Regions from separate parts of the Methylophaga marina genome, predicted to be linked through region 2. Evidence: predicted binding sites of a transcription regulator. Region 2 holds the regulator's gene; the other holds the start of a gene.
What was found. The regulator FNR, encoded in region 2, switches genes on or off when oxygen is low (the NO sensors DNR and NnrR bind a similar motif). The targets are predictions, from matches to a motif close to TTGATNTANATCAA.

Region 1 (12,143 bases), 800 kb from region 2:
CCAATCTTCATTGTTGACCTCTGTGGCAACAACCGGTGCAGCGCCTTATAAAGCGGCATTGACCCATGGCTTCACTGTCGATGCTAATGGTAAAAAAATGTCTAAATCATTGGGGAATACGGTTTCTCCGCAGAAAGTGATGAACAATCTCGGTGCGGATATTATTCGTCTGTGGGTCGCTTCAGCTGATTACAGTGGTGAAATGACCGTATCAGATGAAATACTGAAACGCACAGCTGACTCATATCGACGTATTCGTAACACCGCTCGCTACTTATTATCGAACCTTGATGATTTTGACCCCGCAACAAATATGGTGGCCGTGAATGATTTACTACCATTAGATAGATGGGCATTAGATCGTGCATATCATTTACAACAAGACATTCTTGCTGCTTATGAGAGCTATCAGTTCCATGTGATTTATCAAAAGCTTCATAATTTCTGTGCGAATGAGATGGGTAGTTTGTATCTGGATATTACTAAAGATCGCCAGTACACCATGCAGACAGATAGCTTAGGTCGACGCTCATCTCAAACGGCTATGTATCTTATCCTGGAAGCGATGGTTCGCTGGATCGCCCCGATTTTAAGTTTTACATCTGATGAATTATGGGGATATCTGCCTGGCGAGCATAATGAGTCTGTATTACTTAATCTTTGGAGTGATGCATTAGCACCATTAGATAAGGAAACAGCGTTTGATCTGCCATTTTGGAATCAAGTATTCAATGTCAGAGAAGTCGTCGCCAAAGAGCTTGAGAACCAGCGTAACGCCGGTAACATCAAAGGTGGTCTAACGGCTGAAATTAGTTTGTTCGTTGATGACAGTCTTATGGCGTTATTGAGCAAGCTAGAGGATGAATTAAAGTTTGTATTGATTACATCCAAAGTCAGTTTTCACCGTTTAGATGATAAAGCAGCCGAGCAAGCAGTCTCGACGAGTATGCCTGGGATTTTGGTGGCTATTAAAGCGTCTGAACACAAACGTTGTGAACGTTGCTGGCATCAGGTGGATTCTGTTGGGGAAAATGGTGACCATCCTGAACTATGTAGTCGTTGTATTGATAATATCGAAGGAGACGGTGAACAAAGACAGTTCGCCTAGAAATTATGCTGAAATGGTTGAATCTTTCTGCTTTGGTGATTGTGTTCGATCAACTCAGCAAGTGGTGGGCAAACAGCGCATTGGAGCTTTATCAGTCTATTGCTGTTTTGCCCTTCTTCAATATCACATTGGCTTATAACCACGGCGCTGCATTCAGCTTTTTAGCCAGCGAGAGCGGTTGGCAGCGATGGTTTTTCACTGGTTTAGCTGTCGTCGTTAGTATTGTTTTGTTGTTTTGGCTGAAACGTCTGAAAACAGATGCAAAACTGGAAGCTATCTCTCTTGCTTTAATCCTGGGTGGGGCTTTAGGTAATGTGATTGATCGTGTTATTCATGGTTATGTTATTGATTTTCTTGATGTCTACTATGGCACATATCACTGGCCTGCATTCAATTTGGCTGATTCGGCGATTTGTGTAGGCGCTATTTTGTTAATTCTCGATAGCTTCAGAAATAAAACGGAGCAGAAATGAGTTTTTGTGATCTTGCAGTAAGTGGGGTAGCGCATCTGCAACCCTATATTCCGGGCAAACCGATTGAAGAGTTACAGCGTCAATATGGTGTCCGTAATGTCGTTAAATTAGCCTCAAATGAAAACCCGCTCGGCCCTCCTAAAGCGGCTGCTGCAGCGGTAGCGATGGCTGCGAAAGATATGGCCCGCTACCCAGATGGTAATGGTTACGGATTAAAGCTGGCATTAGCTGAAAAACATCAAGTGGCACCTGAGCAAATCACCTTAGGGAATGGTTCTAATGATGTTTTAGAGTTGATTGCGCGTGCTTTTGCCGGTGCCGGTGATGAAATCATATTTTCAGAGCATGCCTTTGCTGTCTACGCTATTGTTACTCAGGTTATTGGTGCGACTGCTGTGGTAACGCCAGCGAAAGATTATGGTTATGATCTGGACGCCATTCATAAAGCCATTAGTCCGCGTACCAAAATTATTTTTATCGCCAACCCTAACAATCCTACGGGCACGTGGTTAGAGCCTGAAAAAATTAAATTATTTCTAGAGAAAGTGCCGGAAAAAGTGCTGGTTGTGCTGGACGAAGCTTATGTCGAGTATCTGAATATGGAAGAAAATTCAGTGCCTTGGCTTCAGGATTTTCATAACCTAATCATTACTCGAACATTTTCTAAAGCATATGGACTAGCAGGTTTACGTGTGGGGTATTCCTTATCTCACCCTGAAGTCGCTGATCTTATCAATCGTGTCAGACAGCCTTTTAATGTCAGCCATTTAGCTCAAGCAGCAGCAGTGGCAGCTTTAGGTGATGAAGCGTATCTTCAACAAAGTCGTGATGTGAATGAAGCGGGTATGAAACAGCTTATTGCTGGCTTTGAAAAAATGGGTCTGCAATACATTCCTTCCCGAGCCAATTTCATTACAGTCAATGTACATACCAATGCGTTTGAAGTTTACGATGAGTTGTTATACGAAGGTGTCATCGTTCGGCCTGTGGCTAACTATGGCTTACCACAGCACCTGCGTGTGAGCATTGGCTTAGCCGAAGAAAATCAACGTTTTCTTGATGCGTTATCCACTATTCTGGGGCGTGGTTAATGATTAATCGACTTGCTGTCATAGGCGTTGGGCTGATCGGTGGTTCACTCGCTTTATCCTTGAAATCAAAAGAGGCCGTTAATGAAGTTGTCGGTTATTCACGTAGTGATGAAGCCCGACAAGAGGCGCTCTCTCTAGGTATTATAGATAAGGCTGCAGACTCGATTGCTGAGGCTGTTGTTGATGCCGATGTGGTCTTTGTTGCCGTGCCTATGGGCGCTATGGCATCTGTCTTTGCAGAGATGAGTGAGCACATCAGACCTGAAGCCATCATTACTGATGGTGGTAGTGCCAAAGCACAAGTCGTCTCATCAGCGCGAGAGGCTTTGGGCGATAAATTCAAACAATTCGTTCCCGGTCACCCGATTGCTGGTACAGAAAAAAGCGGACCAGCGGCTGCATTTGCTACTTTGTATGAAAATCACCGTATTGTCCTGACACCTGTCAGTGAAACAGACTCAGCAGCAACAGCAAAAATTAAAATGATGTGGCAACTAACAGGGGCAGAAGTCTTTGAAATGGATGTTGAGCATCATGACACCGTGTTAGCCGCTACCAGTCATCTACCTCATGTGCTTGCCTTCAATTTGGTGGGGATGCTTGCACAACGTGATGATTGTGATGAAGTCTTGCGTTATGCCGCCGGTGGCTTTCGTGATTTTTCCCGAATTGCATCAAGCGATGCAGTGATGTGGCGAGATATTTGTTTAGCTAACAAACAAGCTATTCTGGATTTACTTGATGAGTTTCATCAAGGGATCAATAAAATCGAACAAGCGATTAAAGAGGATGACGGCGAGTATCTGGTTGAGGTATTCGAACGGGCAAAGAAAGCGCGAGATAGCCGTTTTGCCGATCCTGATTTGATCGATAATAGTGAAGTATAAACGTGGAACCAACTGACGTGTCTAGTGAAACTAATAAACGATATATTGTGCACCCTGGCGGTAAAATCACAGGTCAGGTAAGAGTACCTGGTGATAAGTCGATTTCTCATCGCTCGATTATGCTTGGTTCCATCGCTGAGGGCACCACGGAAGTAACTGGTTTTTTAGAAGGTGAAGATGCACTGGCAACACTGGCCGCTTTCCGTGGTATGGGCGTCGATATTATCGGTCCAGAGAAGGGTAATGTGACTATTCATGGTGTGGGCATGCACGGCCTCAAAGTACCAGAAACAGCATTAAACCTCGGCAACAGTGGCACATCCATGCGTTTGCTCTCAGGTCTATTGGCTGGTCAAGGCTTTGATGTCACGATGACGGGAGATAAATCATTGTCATCGAGACCGATGAAGCGTGTGACGGATCCGCTTGCTCTAATGGGAGCCAATATCGATACCACTGAAGGTAAGCCGCCTTTGACTTTGCATAAGACCAGTCATTTGAAAGGCATCGACTATGATTTACCCATGGCCAGTGCGCAGGTGAAATCGTGTTTACTTCTCGCTGGCTTGTATGCTGAAGGTAAAACTTCAGTAACAGAACCTGCACCAACACGTGACCATACAGAAAGAATGTTGCAAGGTATGGGCTATCAGGTTGAGAAGCAAGGCCGCACAGTTTCAGTTGTCGGTGGTGGTAAGTTACAAGCAACAAAAATAGATGTACCCGCAGATATCTCGTCAGCCACCTTTTTTATGGTAGCGGCTGCCATCGCTCCAGAGTCAGATATTACCCTGGAGCATGTCGGGGTTAATCCTACTCGGATCGGTGTTATCAATATCTTACGTGAGATGGGGGCCAACATTACGCTCAGTAATGAAAAAGTCACTGGTGGTGAACCTGTAGCAGATATTCGTATTCAATATGCGCCACTAAAAGGCATTCAAATTCCTGAAGATCAAGTGCCTTTAGCCATTGATGAGTTTCCTGCTTTATTTATTGCAGCTGCCTGTGCTGAGGGGCAGACAGTCCTCACCGGTGCTGAAGAGTTAAGAGTAAAAGAGAGCGATCGTATACAAGTTATGGCTGATGGCCTAACAACTTTGGGTATTGATGCACAACCCACAGCTGACGGCATTGTTATCAATGGTGGTGTCATTGGTAGTGGTGAAGTGGATAGTCATAGTGATCATCGAATTGCTATGTCGTTTGCTATTGCAGGGCTGCAAGCGGGCGGCTCTATTCAGATTAATGATTGTGCCAATGTGGTTACCTCATTTCCGGGCTTTGTCGAGTTAGCGAATAAAGTCGGCCTGCAGGTTGAAGAAATTGATGACTGATATGCCTATTTTAACCATTGATGGACCGAGTGGTTCTGGTAAGGGCACCATTGCTCAAATGATGGCCAGAGAATTAGGTTGGCATTATCTAGATAGTGGTGCGATATATCGGGTATTGGCATTTGCTAGTTTAAAACACCAGATTCCAGCTTCTCACGAAGGCGCCCTTGTGAAGTTAGCGCAACACTTAGATCTTCAATTTGAACTTGATGAAAATGGACTAAAAGTACTTTTAGAAGGGCAAGAAGTCAGTCAACAAATTCGAACAGAAAAAGCGGGTAATGCCGCATCGAAAGTGGCCGTTATCCCATCTGTCAGAGCGGCTTTATTACAATGCCAACGTGATTTTGCCCAAGCTCCAGGTCTGGTCACAGATGGTCGTGATATGGGTACTGTGGTCTTCCCTGACGCACAATTTAAAGTGTTTCTAACGGCAAGTGCAGAAGAAAGGGCGTTAAGACGTCATAAGCAGTTGAAAGAGAAAGGAATTGAGAGTAACCTTTCCGATCTCATTGCAGAAATCTCGGAGCGTGACAAACGCGATAGTGAACGCAAAGTCGCGCCGTTATTACCTGCTAAGGATGCTTTGATACTGGATTCTACCGAATTAGGTATTACTGCAGTATACGAAAAAGTGCGCAGTTATTGTGCAATTTAAATTTTTGGTGCCTGTTCGATTCTTGTCGAATGGGATGTTTAACGATCTCGCATCAGCGAGTGATTAATTAGGTGATCTTGTTTCCTCAACAGGGTCAAGGATATTTAACAATGAGCGAAAGCTTTGCTGATCTCTTTGAAGAGAGTCTAAATTCAACTCCAATGCAACCAGGCAAAATTGTTACCGGTACGGTAGTCAATGTAGGTCCTGATGTTGTTATGGTCAATGCCGGTCTTAAATCAGAAGGCGCTATCCCTGTTTCAGAATTTCTGAACGAAAATGGTGAAGTGACTGTTTCTGTTGGTGACTTAGTCGACGTATCGCTGGAATCATTAGAAGATGGTTTTGGTGCAACACAACTGTCACGTGATAAAGCGAAAGCTGCCGAAGCATGGACTAAATTGGAACACGCGTTTGAAGCGGGTGAAACCGTTATGGGTATCATTTCTGGTAAGGTCAAAGGTGGTTTCACCGTCGATCTGGAAAATATCCGTGCATTCCTTCCTGGTTCTTTGGTTGATGTTCGTCCAATCCGTGATACGACTCACCTGGAAAATAAAGAACTCGAATTCAAACTGATTAAACTTGATCGTCCACGTAACAACATTGTTGTTTCACGTCGTGCGATTATGGAAGAAGAAAACAGTGCAGAACGCGAAGCGTTACTAGAAACGCTGGAAGAAGGCAAAGTGGTTAAAGGTATTGTTAAGAACCTGACTGACTACGGTGCGTTCGTTGATCTGGGCGGCATCGATGGTCTGTTACATATCACTGATATGGCATGGAAACGTGTTAAACATCCATCTGAAGTTGTTGCTATCGGTGACGAAATCGAAGTTCAAGTACTGAAATTTGATAAAGAACGTGAACGTGTTTCTCTGGGTCTGAAACAAATGGGTGATGATCCTTGGAAAGATATCGCTCGCCGTTATCCAAACAGCACACGTATTCACGGTAAAGTCACTAACATTGCTGACTACGGTTGCTTCGTTGAAATCGAAGATGGCGTTGAAGGTTTAGTTCACATGTCTGAAATGGACTGGACTAACAAAAACGTTCACCCATCTAAACTGGTTCAATTAGGTGATGAAGTTGAAGTAATGGTTCTGGATATTGATGCAGAACGTCGCCGTATTTCACTGGGTATCAAACAATGCCAGACTAATCCTTGGGAAGAGTTTGCAATGACTCATAATAAGGGTGACAAAGTCAGTGGCGCTATCAAGTCAATCACTGATTTCGGTATCTTCATCGGTTTAGACGGTGGTATCGATGGCTTGATTCACTTGTCTGATATCTCTTGGGAAGAAGACAACGAAGAATTAATTCGTGACTTCAAGAAAGGTGATGATGTTGAAGCTGTTGTTTTAGCAATCGATCCAGAACGTGAGCGTATCTCTTTAGGTATTAAACAATTACAAGACGATCCGTTCTCAGCTTATTTAGCTGAAAACCCACGTGGAAGTATTGTTAATGGTAAAGTGACTGCTGTTGATGCTCGTGGTGCAACTATTGAATTAGCTGAAGGCGTTGAAGGTTATGTTCGTGCTGCGGATATCGCTCGTGAACGTGTTGAAGACGCAAGCAAAATTCTGGCTGTAGATGATGACGTCGAAGCGAAATTTACTGGTATGTCACGTAAAGACCGCACCTTAACTCTGTCTATCAAAGCGAAAGATGATCAAGAAGAATCTGAAGCTGTGAAAGAGTACAGTAATGTTTCTGCAGGCAACACAACACTGGGTGATTTGCTGAAAGAACAAATGGATCAGAAAGACAACTAATCGTTTTTCATATTAAAGATGAACCCCTGAATTTTTCAGGGGTTTTTCTCTAATAGATTCAGAAGATTAAAACCAATACTTCATATTGGTGTTTAGCGCATTATTCCAGGAATTTTAAAGACATGACCAAATCAGATTTGATTGAAGTTTTATCTGAAAAACAATCTCTATTGAATTATCGTGACGTTGAGCTTGCAGTTAAACTCATCTTAGAACAGATGAGTGATAGTTTGTCACAAGGAGATAGAATTGAAATTCGCGGGTTTGGTAGTTTTACCTTACATCATCGACCACCACGTGTCGGACGTAATCCAAAAAGCGGTGAATCAGTTCAGCTGGATGAGAAATACGTGCCGCATTTCAAACCTGGTAAAGAGTTGCGTGACCGTGTTAACGACGCGGCAGGATATCAGTAACACAGATGAAACTGAGTCAGGAAGCGGTTCACGAATATAACCAAATCCACTCATATACAGAACAGTCAGTGACTGTTCGACATAAAAACACACAGACATTGACGTCATACGACGCAGCGTTTGTACTGACGCCAAACCAAATATTAGAAAATATAGACGTCAGTGATATCAAAAACTTATCAGCAGACACTCTGTCTGCACTTAAAGAGCTGGCTCCGGAAGTCATTATATTTACCTCGGATGCCAGCCTCTCTTTTCCGTTATTACAAATGGCCGAATATTTTAATAAACAAGGTATTGGTACTGAGTTTATGTCACGATCTTCTGCCTGTCATACATACAATTTACTATTGATAGAAGAACGTTCTGTAATACTCATTGTTAGTCCTTGAAGCCACACATAAAATAATAAGCCGCAATCCCCCCTCATCTTGACGTCACCGATATTTCTTTTTTTTGATGGAAGTACATAACTAATTGTTTTTTTAATACAAAATCATGCTTGGTTATGGGCGTTAAGACTGATTAACTTGACCAGAGATTTTGATCTTAGGAAAATTCCATGTTACGTGCGGGTGAGGCATTTCACAGCACACTGTGCTTTATCACACTACGTTTGATCTAGATCAATGTTTTGGTGTGAAGCAAATCAGCTGATTGATGTAAAATTCTAACTGCTTTCGATGTTCATTGAGGCACGTAGAAAAGGGTCCTAATTTTGTTGAGTGATTGACAACAAAATTGAGAGAGAGTTTTCCAAAGAGAGAAGGTGTGGTCGCTATGCAAGCGGAACAACAATATAACTATCAAGTGGTCAAGTGGTTTGCCTATATGGCATGCGTATACTTGGTCGTTGGCACCGGTATCGGTGTTTATATCGCCTCAGAACTGGCTTGGCCAGTCCTGAATTTTGATAATCCATATATCAGTTTTGGTCGTTTACGTCCTTTACATACTAATGCGGTTATTTTTGCTTTTGGTGGTTCTACATTAATGGCTACAGCGTTCTATATTGTGCAACGCACCTGCCGTACACCGTTATGGAGCAATAAATTAGCCTGGTTTACATTCTGGGGCTGGAATCTCGTTATTCTCAGCGCTGTCATTACCTTACCTCTTGGTTATACTCAATCTAAAGAATATGCTGAATTAGAATGGCCAATTGATATTTTGATTGCTGTAGTCTGGCTGGCCTACACATTTAATTTCATCATGACGATTTCAATTCGCAAGGTTTCGCATATCTATGTAGCAAACTGGTTCTTTATTGCGATGATGGTCATGATCACATATCTCCACGTTGTGAACAGTTTGGCTATACCTGTTGAGTTGTTTAAATCTTATTCACTGTTTGCTGGTGTGCAAGATGCGATGATTCAATGGTGGTGGGGACACAATGCGGTAGGTTTCTTCCTGACTGCTGGTTTCTTGGGGATCATGTATTACTTTGTACCTAAGCAAGCGAATCGTCCTGTTTATTCATACCGTTTATCTGTTATCCATTTCTGGGCCTTAGTTTTCGGTTACGTTTGGTTAGGGGCTCACCATCTTCAATATACTGCTTTACCTGACTGGACTGGATCATTGGGTGCAGCTATTTCATTGGCGATGATCATTCCTTCATGGGGTGGTGCAATCAACGGTATGTTCACATTAAGTGGTGCCTGGGACAAACTACGTACTGACTATATCTTACGTTTCTTGATTGTCTCTTTAGCATTCTATGCGATGTCAACATTTGAAGGCCCTGTTATGGCCGCAAAAACAGTAAACGCATTGTCACACTACACTGACTGGACTATTGGTCACGTTCACTCGGGCGCATTAGGTTGGGTCGCGATGGTATCTATTGGTGCGCTGTATCACATGGTAGAACGTATGTGGGGAACGACTATGTACTCAATTCGTTTGGTCAACCTGCACTTCTGGATGGCTACGATTGGTACAGCGGTTTACATCACAGCCATGTGGGTATCAGGCATCATGCAAGGTCTGATGTGGCGTGCATATGATGACTACGGTAACTTGGCCTACACCTTTGTTGAGTCTGTGGCTCAAATGCATCCTTACTATGCGATGCGCGCCGTTGGCGGACTTATCTTCTTCTCAGGTGCCTGTATCATGTTATTCAATGTCACAGTGACTATTCGTCGAGCAATTGCTAAGCCTTCGGCTGCAATGGCTACTGCTGCTAACATTTAAGGAGACTGGAATGTCTGATCATAATTCTAATAAACCAGTTACCTTCCAAGAGAAACTGGAAAAAAATATCTGGGCCCTTGTATTAGCAACAGCACTTGTGGTCTCAGTGGGTGGTATCGTAGAAATCGTGCCTTTATTCTATCTCAAAACAACCTTTGAAGATCAAGTGCATCCTGACTATGAAGAATTGAAAACAGTTCGTCCATATTCTGCACTTGAGTTAGCGGGTCGTGATATTTATCAACGTGAAGGTTGTTATCTGTGTCATTCGCAAATGATTCGTCCTTTCCGTGATGAAAAAGACCGTTATGGTCATTATTCTCTGGCTGTTGAATCAAAATACGACCATCCATTCCAATGGGGATCAAAACGTACTGGACCTGATCTTGCTCGTGTTGGTGGTAAATACTCCGATGCATGGCAGATTCAGCATCTTCGTGATCCACGTTCAGTCGTTCCTGAATCTGTCATGCCAAGCTATCCATGGCTTGATGATGCCACTATCGATGGTCCTGGGATTGAAAAACGCTTACGTGCTATGAAGGTATTGGGTGTTCCTTACACTGATGAGCAAATTAATAATGCGGCAGCAGCAGTTGAAGGCAAGACTGAAATGCAGGCCTTAGTGGCTTATCTTCAAGTATTGGGAACAATGGTCAACTTTGAACCCGGCAGGTCATATCGTGAGTAAACTTCAAGAGTATTTTCATACTAATTGGAGCGAAATGACAGCAACCGACTGGTTTGGCTTGGTGTTTACAGTAGTTATTTTTGTACTGATGGTGGTGCTCTATTTTTGGGTTCTGAATCCAAAAAACAAAGATAAAATAGAGTCTCACCGCACCATGCTGCAGGACGATGACGATACAAATTCGGAGAAATAATGATGGCTGATAATAAAAAGAATCCTAATGAAGTGCCTGACACAGGGCATGAATGGGATGGCATCAGAGAGTTAGAAAACCCACCACCACGCTGGTGGACAAATGCCCTGTATTTAAGTGGTTTGTTAGTATTGGTTTACTTTATCCTTTATCCATCACTGCCGTTGATTAATGACAGTACTAAAGGACTGTTGGGCTGGACTCAAATCAAAGAATACAAAGAAGATTTAGCTAAGGTTCAAGATGTTAGAGCACCGTTTGAAGAAAAACTGGCATCAATGACAGCTGAAGAAATTCTTGCTGACACTGAAATGCGTAACTATGCAGTTGGTTCAAGTAAAGTGTTATTCGGTGATAATTGTGCCGCTTGTCATGGTACTGGTGGTGTGCCAGCGCCAAACTCTGGTTATCCAATTCTTGCTGATGATGATTGGCTATATGGCGGTGATATCAACACTATCGTCGCTTCTCTAGCAGCAGGACGTCATGGCATGATGATGTCTCATCAAAAGACTCTAAAACCTGAAGAAGTAGATAGCTTAGTTAAGTTTGTTGTGAATTTATCTAACGGAGAAGCGACTGAAGCAGGCTGGAAACTGTATAACGCGAAAGGCTGTGTTGGTTGTCATGGTGCTGATGCAAAAGGTATTCATGAACTTGGCTCAGCAAACTTAACCGACAAAATCTGGCGTTTTTCAGGGGATCCAGAAGAAATTCGTTACACCATTTTGCACGGTGTTAACGACCCATCTGATCCTTTAACCCGTGTTGCTATCATGCCTGCTTGGAATGAGAAGCTTGCAGTGAAAATTGAAGCAGAGAAATGGGATGAAGAGCCTGAATACGAAGGTGATGAAACAGAACGTTTATCTGTGACTGAAATTAAGAAATTAGCTGTTTATGTCCATCAGTTAGGTGGTGGTCAATAATTAATATTAAAACTCCCAGTGGAGTGACTGGGAGTTTTGATAGTCTTTTTCAGGAGAAAAGAGATATGCATATTGACGCAGTTGTTATTGGAGCGATCGTATCCGTTGTACTGACCATTGTTGTGATAGGTGTTATCGGTTACAGAATCATGAAAAACTTAGACGATAAATAATTTTTATCCGACATTCGTTTAAACGAAAAAAAGCCGACAAACGTCGGCTTTTTTATAACGAATTAATATCAGTAAATACTAATATAATATTGGGCGTGTGTTAAAATACACGAGCTAAATCTTTTTCCGGAGATGATATGAGTCAAACACAATCAAACGTCAATGATGATGTCACCCAAATCTACGAAGAAGTGTCTGATT
Region 2 (12,143 bases):
TTCAAAATACCAAACTTTTTAAGACGCTTATTTGCAGAAGGGGCTTTTTCGCAGGCTTTTATACCAGTTCTTGCTGAGTTCAAAGAACATGGAGATAAACCTTTAAAAGACTTAATTGCCCAGACAAGCGGAACATTGGCTGTAATATTAACAATGATTACAGCAATAGGGATGATTGCCGCACCGGTCATCATCATGGTGTTTGCACCCGGTTTTATTGAAGATCCAGTAAAGGCAGATTTAGCTGCAGATTTACTGACGATCACATTTCCTTATATCTTCTTTATCTCTTTAACTGCACTTGCAGGATCCATTCTGAACAGCTTTGGCAAATTCGCCATCCCCGCATTTACACCGGTTTTTTTAAATATTTCATTGATTAGTACCGCAATATGGTTATCGCCTAATTTAAGTGAGCCAGTGACGGGCTTGGCCTGGGGGTCTTCATAGGCGGCCTTGTACAGTTTATTTTTCAATTACCTTTTCTGATAAAACTTGGATTATTACCCTGGCCAAAATGGGGATGGAAAAGTGAGGGTGTCAGAAAAATTACCAGATTAATGATACCCGCGATGTTTGGGGTATCAGTAGCACAAATAAATCTTCTATTAGATACCTTACTTGCCTCGTTTTTAGTGACGGGCAGTATTTCCTGGCTGTATTACTCAGATCGTCTTGTTGAGTTTCCATTAGGCGTTTTTGGCATCGCTTTGTCTACCGTCATTTTGCCGAGTCTTTCTAGAAAACATGCGGCCAAGTCGACAGAAGAATTCTCAGACACTATCGACTGGGCCTTACGCTGGGTATTTCTAATTGGTACACCAGCAGCGATAGGGCTTATTTACTTGGCAGAACCACTACTAATGACCTTGTTTCAATATGGCGAATTTACGGTGATGGATTCACATAAAGCTTCATTGAGTTTAATGGCTTATGGTTTGGGACTGTTGCCATTCATATTTATTAAAGTATTAGCGCCAGGTTATTACGCGAGGCAGGATACAAAAACTCCCGTGAAGATTGGCATTATTGCGATGATTAGTAATATGGCATTGAACGTCGTACTGATGATCTATCTTGATCATGTTGGTTTGGCATTAGCAACAGCACTGTCTGCCATGCTGAACGCGGGTTTGCTATATCACGGACTGAGGAAAAGATCCGTTTATACCCCCAATTCAGGCTGGGGTAAATTCTCATTAAAATTACTCATTGCTAATAGCGGTTTGTTCGTTTTTTTACTCCTACTTAATCCACAACACAATGAATGGGTAATATGGGATGCATGGCAACGAGCCGGACATTTATTCGGTCTGATCGTTGGTGCTGCAGTCACTTACTTCACTTTTTTACTCGTACTACGTATCAATCTAAAAAGTTTAGTCAGGCCAATAATGAGATAAAAAAAGGCCCTCCGAGGAGGGCCAAGCACTACGAGGACATAAATTTCTTAGAAGCGGCGTCCGATACCAATACCCCAAACGAATGGGTCAATATCTGCTTCAATTTTTGCTTTACCGACAGGTGTACCAGAGAAATGAGCTTCAGTATCAATATCGATGTATTTCACATCAAAGTTAACAAACCAATCGTCATTTAAAGCCACGTCTACACCGGCTTGTGCCGCTAGACCCCATGAACTATCCAATTTGACTTTCGCACCTGGAACATCCAGAACAGGGCCGTCCACTTCTTCGTCAAAAAAGTATGTGTAGTTGACACCGGCACCGATATAAGGACGAATGTTTGAATCAGGCATAAAATGATATTGCAACGTTAATGTAGGGGGTAATACTTTAGTATCAATAACATCACCTAGACCCTGAGCCGCCCAATAACCTTCAGATTTCACTGTATGTTGAGAATAACCAAGAATTAGCTCAACACCCCAGTTTTTAGTCATCATATAAGTGATATCTAATTCAGGAACAGTGTCAGAATTAACACTCACACCTTTTTGACCTGAATCTGCGCCACCTACATATAAGGTTCCACTATCATCATTAGGGTTGACGTTAATGATACGACCACGAACTAACCAGTCGCCTGCTTCATAGGCCATTGCTGGTGCAGCAACAGTAGAAAGACCTAATGTAGTAAGTAGTGCTGCAGCTAATGTTGTTGTTTTCATTTTTTCCTCCTGGGACAAACTATGTTCTGTAAGACATGGTTTGAATTTTACGGAGGTGTGGACTTAATGCATTGACCTGGATCAATAAAGCGAGCGCTTACCAATTTTTCCCAATATTAACCACACAATGCTTTCAATTTTTCAACATCACGGATGGAAATCGACTTATTATGAATGTCGATCAAGCCTTCATCTTGAAAGCGAGAGAAAAGGCGGCTGACTGTTTCTACAGCTAAGCCCAGATGATTAGCGATATCACCACGAGACATACTCAGTTGAAATTCACGCGCAGAAAAACCCCGATCTTGGAAACGACGGGAAATGGATAATAAAAATGTCGCTAGTTTTTCTTCAGCGGTTTTTTTGCCAAGCAAAAACATCAGGCTTTTATCACCTGATAATTCCTTACTTAAACGCGACATCATCTGCACTTGCAGTTGAGGCATATTTGCGCCTAGCTCTTGCAACATATCAAAAGGTAATTCACAAACACTGCTGCTTTCTAAAGCCTTGGCATTCGAACGGTAGGCTTGTTCGTAAATGGCATCAAGGCCAACAAACTCACCTGGAAAATAAAACCCGGTGACTTGTTCCCGACCATCGACAGCAGACACCGTAGTTTTAAATGAGCCTGAGCGGACAACATAAATAGAATTGAACGGTGTTTGAGTGCTGAATAAAGGCTGACCACGTGAGTAACTCTGACTACGTTTAATGATTTTATCTAATTGAATCAGGTCATTATTATGTAAACCAAGAGGCAAACATAATCGATAAAGTGAGCATTCCTGACACGCAAGATTATGCTCATGTTCAACTTTGGCGAGGTCCTGAAATAGGGGGTAACGTTGCCTAACTGAGTCATTGTTAATCCTGTGTTGTGAACATCGACTATAATAACGCTTCAAACCCTTGTTCGAAACAGTTATTATCTCTTTTTATTATTAATTTCAGGAACTCAAATGACCACTCGTAGCGCGTCAGTTGCGCGAAACACGCTAGAAACACAGATCGAAGTATCAATCAATCTGGATGGAAGCGGTCAATTCAATGCCGAAACCGGTGTCCCATTTTTAGATCACATGATGGATCAAATTGCTCGTCATGGTTTGTTTGATTTATCGGTCAAAGCCAATGGTGACTTACATATTGACGCACATCACACTGTTGAAGATGTCGGCATTACGATAGGTCAAGCGCTGAAGAAAGCCTTGGGTGATAAAAAAGGGGTTGTTCGCTACGGACATGCCTATGTCCCCTTAGATGAGGCTCTGTCTCGAGTGGTACTCGATCTCTCTGGTCGTCCTGGTCTCGAATTTGATGTCACATTTACCCGCGACAAGATTGGCGAATTCGATGTCGACCTGTTCTATGAGTTTTTCCAGGGCTTAGTGAATCATGCTGGTATGACTCTGCACATCGATAATTTAAAAGGCCGCAATGCTCATCATATTGCTGAAACCATATTTAAGGCATTTGGTCGTGCATTACGAATGGCTGTTTCACTGGATCAGCGCGCACTGGAGCAATTGCCTTCAACCAAAGGTGCTTTATAATCCTTTATTAAGAATTATTAGCCAATAAAACTAAGTAAATAAACAGGTTTAACATGCATCACATAGCAGTGATTGACTACGGCATGGGTAATTTACGCTCAGTATCAAAAGCACTGGAAGCAGTTTCTAATAATGCCTCTGTTGTTGTCACATCTGACCCAAAAACCATTCTTTCTGCCAGTCATGTTTTATTTCCGGGTGTCGGCGCAATTCGTGATTGTATGGCGGAACTCAAACAGCTGGAATTAGAAGATGTTATTTTGCAAGCAACACAAGAAAAGCCTTTTCTAGGTATCTGCTTGGGTATGCAAGCATTGCTGTCGCATAGTGAAGAAAATAGTGGTGTGGACACGCTGAACCTTTTTTCAGGTAGCGTTAAATTATTTCGACCTGATGCTTTAATTAATGGCGAAAAATTAAAAGTGCCGCATATGGGCTGGAACCAAGTTCATCAAACCTGTTCACATCCTTTATGGAAAAACATAGAGCAAAATAGTCGTTTTTATTTCGTTCACAGTTTTTATGCTGAACCCACAGATAAAGCAGTCATTGCAGGTACTTCAGCTTATCCAGATGATTTTGCTGCAGCATTGTACAAAGATAATATTTTCGCTGCGCAATTCCATCCAGAAAAAAGCCAACGTGCTGGACTGCAGTTATTAGAAAATTTTGTAAACTGGGACGGTCAGTCCTAACAGACATCAACAAACGGAGTAAGAATATGTTGTTAATCCCTGCCATTGATCTCAAACAAGGTCACTGCGTGCGCTTGCGTCAGGGGCGAATGGAAGATAACACGGTATTTTCAGAGGATCCTGTTGCAGTTGCTCGGAAATGGGTAGAAGCAGGGGCGAAAAGACTTCATATGGTCGATCTTGACGGTGCTTTTGCAGGTAATCCGGTCAACGCTGACGTCATCCACGAAGTTTGCAAAACATTTCCTGACTTGGATGTCCAAGTTGGAGGTGGTATTCGTGACGAGGAAACCATTGAAACCTATCTTCATGCTGGTGTTCGCTATGTCATTCTTGGAACAAAAGCGATTAATGCACCGCATTTTGTGGGTGATGTCTGTGCTGAGTTTCCAGGGCATATCATTGTCGGCCTAGATGCAAAAGACGGTAAAGTAGCCATTGATGGCTGGTCAAAATTGTCTAATCATGACGTTATCGACATCGCTCAACAATTCGAACAAGATGGCGTTGAAGCCATTATTTATACTGACATCAGCCGAGATGGCATGATGCAGGGTTTCAACCTCGAATCAACGCGTGACTTAGCTCGAGCCATTCAAATCCCAGTGATTGCTTCAGGCGGTGTCAGTTCATATGAAGATATTGAGTCGTTATGTGCCTGTGAAGATGAAGGTGTGATGGGTGCTATTCTAGGCCGTTCTATATATGAAGGCAGTATTGATTTGAAAAAAGGTCAGGAGATGGCTGATAAATTAAATCCGCCTCTGGAGTTTTAAATATAACCATGTCTCTTGCAAAACGCATTATTCCTTGTCTTGATGTTGATGGTGGGCGTGTTGTTAAAGGTGTCCAATTCGTTGATATAAGGGATGCTGGCGATCCGATTGAAGTCGCTAAACGCTATGATCAACAAGGTGCTGATGAAATTACCTTCCTTGATATTACAGCTACTCATGCTGAACGTGACACTATGGTTCATGTGGTTGAAGCGGTAGCCAGTCAGGTCTTTATTCCATTAACCGTCGGCGGTGGAATCAGAACGGTAGAAGATATTCGTCGCATGCTGAATGCCGGAGCCGATAAAGTTGGCATCAACTCAGCAGCTGTTAACAATCCAGAGTTTGTTCGTGAGGCGGCAGAAAAGTTCGGCTCACAATGTATTGTCGTTGCTATTGATGCAAAAAAGTCTCTGCTGAAAACGAAACTGATAAATGGGAAATTTTTACCCATGGTGGACGAAAACCTACAGGTATTGATGCCGTAGAGTGGGCTAAAAAAATGGTCGAGTATGGTGCGGGTGAGATTTTATTGACCAGCATGGATAAAGACGGCACAAAGTCAGGTTTTGATCTGGCGCTTACCAGAGCAGTCAGTGATGCTGTTAACGTACCAGTGATTGCTTCAGGTGGTGTTGGCAAACTTCAAGACTTAACGGATGGCATTAAATTAGGTCATGCGGATGCCGTTCTGGCTGCAAGTATCTTCCACTTTGGTGAACACACTGTTGAAGAAGCCAAACAACAAATGGCTGCACAGGGTATTGAGGTGAGGTTGTAAATGACAACTTGGCTGGATCAAGTGAAGTGGAATAGTGATGGTTTAGTTCCTGTCATTACGCAAGAGTTTGAAAGCAAGCAAGTACTCACTTTAGCTTGGATGAATAGAGACGCATTAGCGCTGACAGCTGAACAAGGACATGCCATTTATTGGTCACGTTCACGACAAAAGTTATGGCATAAAGGTGAACAATCAGGGCACCAACAGATCGTTAAATCAATACGAATGGACTGTGATAACGATGCTATTTTGTTGGAAGTGATTCAAAAAGGGGGCATTGCCTGCCACACTGGACGGCATCACTGCTTCTTTAATGAATTACAGTCAGATAAATGGCAAGCAATTGAGCCAGTTTTAAAAGACCCAAAAGACATTTATTCATGAGCGATATAATTAAACAACTTAGTCAAGTACTTACCGAACGCAAAACAGCTGATGCTGATAGCTCATACGTTGCCAGCCTCTATGCTGCAGGCACAGATAAAATTCTGAAAAAGCTGGGTGAAGAAGCCGTTGAGACAGTCATCGCAGGCAAAGGTGGTGTGAAAGACGAAATTATCTATGAAACTGCTGATTTATGGTTTCATAGCCTTGTCTTACTGGCGCATAATGATATCGATTCTCAAGCTGTTCTTGATGAACTTGCCAGACGCTTTGGCTTGTCTGGCCTGGAAGAAAAGGCTAACCGGAGCAAATCATGAACGATTGTATATTCTGTAAAATCGTCGCAGGTGAAATACCTTCAAACCGCGTTTATGAAGATGAACTAATTTATGCCTTTACTGACATCGCTCCCAAGGCATCTGTACATGTGTTAGTGATTCCGAAACAACATATCGCCAGGCTGGATCACGCAAATCAAGAGCACGCTTCGCTCCTTGCCCATATGATGCTCAGCTTACCCAAAATAGCTGAATCACAAGGCCTTAAAAATGGGTTCCGTACGATTATTAACACCGGACCTGGTGGTGGCCAGGAAGTCGATCACCTGCACATTCATATCCTTGGCGGTAGTAAAATGCCTGGATTCAATTAGGAGATAACCCCATGTTAGGTGGTATTAGCATTTGGCAATTACTTATCGTTTTAGCGATTGTTATTTTATTATTTGGCACAAAAAAACTGCGATCGCTTGGTGGTGATTTAGGTAGTGCAATCAAGAGCTTCAAAGACTCTGTGCAAGATGGCAAAGATGATATCGATAAAGAAAAAAATGACGCTATCCAACATCATGATGCACATGATGACATTTCACAGAAAAGTGATAATAAAGATAAAACTTCTCACTAGTCTAAATCGGCACATTCGCCATGTTTGATATTGGATTCTGGGAAATCTTAGTCATTGCTCTGGTGGCATTGATTGTCGTCGGTCCTGAAAGACTGCCAAAACTGGTCAGAGTGACTGGACTTTGGATAGGCCGGGCTCAAGCCTCATTACATGCCATAAAAACAGATATTTCCAGAGAGCTTCGAGCGCAGGAGTTAAAAGATGCGCTTAATAAAACTAATCAAACCATGTCTGATATGAATCAAACGATTCATATTGACGAAAGTCTGCAAGAGAATAAAAAAACCGCTCAAAAAGAAGAGACCGATAAAAAAGATGGATAATCACGATCAACAACCTTTTATATCCCATCTGGTTGAGCTAAGAGATCGTTTACTAAAGGGCGTGCTAGTCGTTTTAGTTATTGCTTTATGTTTACTGCCTTTTTCCAATAACCTTTATCACTTTTTGTCTGAACCTTTACTCGAGCAGCTACCAGAAACCAGTACCATGATAGCGACAGAAGTCGCCTCACCATTCTTAACGCCGTTTAAACTCACGTTGAGCACGGCCATACTGCTGGCTGTACCAGTATTGTTATACCAATTATGGGCTTTTGTCGCGCCGGGTTTATATGCACATGAGAAAAAGCTGGTGTTCCCATTATTATTTGCCAGCACGATTCTATTTTTCTTAGGTATTGTTTTTGCCTATTACGCCGTCTTCCCACTGATATTTGCCTTTTTGACTCAAGCCGCGCCTGAAGGGGTGGCGGTGATGACAGATATCAGCAGTTATCTGGATTTTGTTTTAAAACTGTTCTTTGCTTTTGGCTTGGCGTTTGAAGTCCCTATTGCCACTGTGTTGCTCATATGGACACAAGCAACCACAGTGGAGTCATTAAAGCAAAAGAGGCCTTACATCATCGTAGGGGCTTTTGTCGTAGGTATGTTACTCACGCCGCCAGATGTCATTTCTCAAACCTTACTCGCTGTGCCTATTTGGTTATTATTTGAAATGGGGTTATTCAGTGCCCGTTTTTTACCTAAAAAACAGCAGCAACTTTAGTTCTTGTATCGCATCCGCGTGCCATGTTGTAAAGACAGCAAGACTTCTTCTGCTTCTATCTGTTTAGGAAAATACACACCAGAAATCTTTGCACCATGAATACTGGCGCCTTCCATGCTGACACACTCAGTAAAATCGATACCCCTTAAGTCAGCCTGGCGAAAATAACTATTTGAAAAATCTAAGCCTTTCGCAAGTAGTCCGACCAGTGTCAAGTGTCTAAAATCACACCCTCTTAAATCGACTTGCTCACCAGCAGCGACTCTCTGATTAAACTCCTGTACCTTACCGTCTCGAAGCAATTGATATAGCGGATTATCTGTAATGATTGGAGCAGCCATCGTTATTTTCTCCCTTATTAACGTTATTATTGTTTAGCGGCTAAATATTAAATAAGTTCATCATATTTATATACAACAGAAAATATTCGGATGTATTTCACAAATAGCTAAATCAGTATCACCCTTTATGCTATGTTAAATCCATAAATACAACAAAGGGCTCAGACAATGACAATCAACAAATACCTAATAGAAGAAATCGAAGTCTTACTTCAATTCCCTCTGGATAGCACTCAGGCGGGTATTAAAGTCCATCATAATGCCAGACAGGAAATGATTGATGCCACTGAGAACCTATATAAAAAAGGACTTATCAGTCAACATGATGGTGGCTATCTGACCGATCTCGGTTATGAAGCGGCTGAACACTTACAGCACGCTTTACAAATCATACGTTCTGAATCCGTTTAAAAAGTCTGAAACTATAGTCATATTGATTTTTTTCATCGGCTTGATAGTCTTCTGAACTCAGTAAAGTCCAGTCGGAACGATCCCATTCTGGAAACCAGGTATCTCCACCATCAATCGTGGTATGGACTTGAGTAATATAGAGTTTGTCGCATAGTGGGAAGCATTGTTTATATAACGATGCACCTCCCATTATCATCACTTCATCCACATCCTTACACTCTTCAAGAGCTTGCTCCACAGAGTGGACGACTTCACAGCCTTGTGCGATGTAGCCCTGTTGGGTCGTCACGACAATATTTCGCCTGCCTGGCAAAGGTCTACCGATAGATTCATGTGTATTTCTACCCATAATGATAGGTTTGCCCATTGTTGTCCGTTTAAAAAACTGTAAATCCGCTGATATTTTCCAAGGTAAATCATTATCTTTACCAATCACACCTTGCTCATCCATTGCCACAATCATTGCTATTTTCATTGACTCTCCAAAGACCTTTTTATTGCCCAATTAAGACTAAATTTTATCCATGATAACTGCTGTATAAGATTCCTATAAGATCGATCACAAGTTGTGGATAACTTTTCCTGTGGATAACTCGTCTTTTTATCCACAAGATTTAGACTGCGCAGCTTTGTAGTTATTAACATGTCGTAACACAGATAAAATATTGATTTATATGTTGTAATAAGAACTATCCAACAATCCACAGGCATAAATCATTAACATCACTAAAAAAATATCTTTCTTTCTTTATGTTTAATTAATGACTTGCATACTTCACATTAGCGTACCCTGTCCTCTCAGACAATTGTTTGATTACACCTCTGACTTACCCATCACAGAGTGGAAGATAGGAGCACGAGTAAAAATAAACTTTGCTAACCGACTCTGTACTGGCATCGTTATGAAAATTAGCGAAGTCACTGAACAAACAGAAATTGCCAAGTTAAAACCCATTGAAGAAAAATTAGACAATGAGCCCCTCATTCCAAAAGAGTTAATACAAACATTGTTATGGGTAAGCCGTTATTACCATCATCCTTTAGGAGAATGTTTCCAAACGGCTTTACCTAAACTCTTAAGAACAGGCAAACCTGCAGAAATCGAGACAGAAAATTGGTGGAGCAGAACTAACAAAACCGTAGAGAAAAAAATAGGGTCGAAACAACAGCAGTGCTTAGATTTACTTAATGATTATCCTGACGGTATTAGTCAATCCCAGCTAAAGCATTACCTTGGAAATATTAATACTTCTTTAAAATCGCTTGAAACAGCAGGTCTTATATCGCAACAACAAAAAGCAAAGTTACCGATAGCAAGGAATGAACTTCATTTTGATTTAGAACTTAATGATCAACAACAAAACATTGTAGAAAACGTTTGGAAAAAAAGGACCAATTTCAACCATTTTTGCTAGAAGGAATAACAGGAAGTGGTAAGACGGAAGTCTATATTGAACTCACCGAAAGGGTGTTAAAGGACAATCAGCAAGTATTAATACTTATCCCAGAAATTGGTCTGACGAGTCAATTTGTTGATCGATTCAAGAAAAGATTGAATACAACCATTGTCATCTTAAACTCATCCGTGTCTGATAAAGAGAGAAAACAAGCCTGGCTATTAGCAAAAGCAGGATTAGCTCATGTCATTATTGGTACACGCTCTGCCGTTTTTACTCCTTTAAGCCAACCTGGCCTTATCATTATTGACGAAGAACATGACAGTTCTTACAAGCAACAGGATGGTTTGCGCTATCACGCCAGAAATGTCGCGTTGATTAGAGCTCAGAAGTACGATATTCCTATCGTAATGGGAAGTGCGACGCCTTCTCTGGAAAGTTTGTATCAAGTAAAAAAACAACGCTTTGAACTTCTGGAATTAACACAACGTGCAGGAAGTGCTCAATTACCCAAAGTACGTTTAGTTGATTGTAGTCAGGCTAATCCTGATCACGGTTTTAGTGACATCCTACTTAAGGCAATAAAAAAACATCTTGATGCGGGCAATCAAGTCATTTTGTTTATTAATCGGCGTGGTTATGCTCCCGTTTTGATGTGTCACGACTGTGGCTGGCAAGCAAAATGTAAACACTGTGATGCAAGAATGGTGGTTCATCAACATCGTCATATTCTGTTTTGTCATCACTGTGGCTATATTCAGCGTTTAGTTGAGGAATGTCCTGAATGTGAATCCAGCTCTCTTAAAAGTTATGGAGCTGGTACAGAAAAAATAGAGCAGCATTTACAACAACTTTTTCCCGAAACGCCGGTGATTAGGGTAGATCGGGATACCACACAAAGAGTGAATGCTTTTTCTGACTTAGTCGCTGATATCAAACAGGGAGAAGCGAGAATTTTAGTGGGCACGCAAATGCTGGCAAAAGGTCATGACTTCCATGATGTGACTTTAGTGGGGGTGCTTGATACGGATCAAGGCCTATATAGTGCAGACTTCAGAGCCACAGAAAATCTGGCACAAATGATTACTCAAGTCACAGGAAGGGCTGGTAGAGGAGAAAAGTCTGGTGAAGTTATTATTCAGACTGAACAGCCCGCACATAATTTCTGGAAAACATTGATCTCCAATGGATACAAAAAAACGGCAGAAAGTCTATTACAAGAACGAATAGAAATGGCATTACCTCCAGCATCAAACTGGGCGGTCATTCGAGCTGAGTCTGCTGATAGAGAAGAAGCCACCGCTTTTTTAGAAGCATTCAGCGCACAGTGTCATCAACAACTCGCTGAGGATGTCCTCATTTTAGGTCCTGTCCCTGCCATTATGGAAAAAAGGGAGGACGATTCAGAGCACAATTATTATTAAGTAGTGCACAACGAAAACCCTTACACCAACTGTTGGATCAACATATCAGTGTGATTTCAAGACATAAACTGGCGCGAAAGGTAAGGTGGTCTATTGATATCGATCCGGTCGATATTCTTTAAGCAGGCATACAGTAGTCAAACTTGAGACAATCAAGGATGTAAACCGAGTGGATGATCGGGTAAAATGCGCGACACTATTCAAATTGCATTCAAGGTTCATTAACGTTGAAAAATCAACTGAAAAACCTGCTCGGTCAGGCTTTATCTACGTTTATTCAAAAACACGCTTTAG

Region 1: the regulator FNR is predicted to act here: its motif matches at 8,371-8,384, upstream of ccoN (cytochrome-c oxidase, cbb3-type subunit I).

Annotation. Positions count from the first base shown of each region.
Region 1 covers NZ_AP027741.1:626,479-638,621, reverse strand. Annotated here, with positions in the region: gene ileS (isoleucine--tRNA ligase) at 1-1,108, shown strand, start outside; gene lspA (signal peptidase II) at 1,114-1,581, shown strand; gene hisC (histidinol-phosphate transaminase) at 1,578-2,672, shown strand; gene QUE24_RS03125 (prephenate dehydrogenase) at 2,672-3,559, shown strand; gene aroA (3-phosphoshikimate 1-carboxyvinyltransferase) at 3,577-4,896, shown strand; gene cmk ((d)CMP kinase) at 4,889-5,554, shown strand; gene rpsA (30S ribosomal protein S1) at 5,665-7,338, shown strand; gene QUE24_RS03105 (integration host factor subunit beta) at 7,461-7,754, shown strand; gene QUE24_RS03100 (MTH938/NDUFAF3 family protein) at 7,760-8,146, shown strand; gene ccoN (cytochrome-c oxidase, cbb3-type subunit I) at 8,535-9,956, shown strand; gene ccoO (cytochrome-c oxidase, cbb3-type subunit II) at 9,967-10,647, shown strand; gene QUE24_RS03085 (cbb3-type cytochrome c oxidase subunit 3) at 10,640-10,840, shown strand; gene ccoP (cytochrome-c oxidase, cbb3-type subunit III) at 10,840-11,769, shown strand; gene ccoG (cytochrome c oxidase accessory protein CcoG) at 12,080-12,143, shown strand, end outside.
Region 2 covers NZ_AP027741.1:1,429,139-1,441,281, forward strand. Annotated here, with positions in the region: partial or broken gene murJ (murein biosynthesis integral membrane protein MurJ) at 1-1,403, shown strand, start outside; gene QUE24_RS07350 (OmpW/AlkL family protein) at 1,451-2,131, opposite strand; gene fnr (fumarate/nitrate reduction transcriptional regulator Fnr) at 2,248-2,895, opposite strand; gene hisB (imidazoleglycerol-phosphate dehydratase HisB) at 3,094-3,687, shown strand; gene hisH (imidazole glycerol phosphate synthase subunit HisH) at 3,741-4,382, shown strand; gene hisA (1-(5-phosphoribosyl)-5-[(5-phosphoribosylamino)methylideneamino]imidazole-4-carboxamide isomerase) at 4,409-5,158, shown strand; partial or broken gene hisF (imidazole glycerol phosphate synthase subunit HisF) at 5,167-5,939, shown strand; gene hisI (phosphoribosyl-AMP cyclohydrolase) at 5,940-6,323, shown strand; gene QUE24_RS07385 (phosphoribosyl-ATP diphosphatase) at 6,320-6,640, shown strand; gene QUE24_RS07390 (histidine triad nucleotide-binding protein) at 6,637-6,975, shown strand; gene tatA (twin-arginine translocase TatA/TatE family subunit) at 6,987-7,229, shown strand; gene tatB (Sec-independent protein translocase protein TatB) at 7,250-7,552, shown strand; gene tatC (twin-arginine translocase subunit TatC) at 7,545-8,276, shown strand; gene QUE24_RS07410 (pentapeptide repeat-containing protein) at 8,273-8,617, opposite strand; gene QUE24_RS07415 (TIGR02647 family protein) at 8,786-9,028, shown strand; gene folA (type 3 dihydrofolate reductase) at 9,006-9,503, opposite strand; gene QUE24_RS07425 (primosomal protein N' family DNA-binding protein) at 9,790-10,443, shown strand; partial or broken gene priA (replication restart helicase PriA) at 10,437-11,971, shown strand; gene argS (arginine--tRNA ligase) at 12,077-12,143, shown strand, end outside.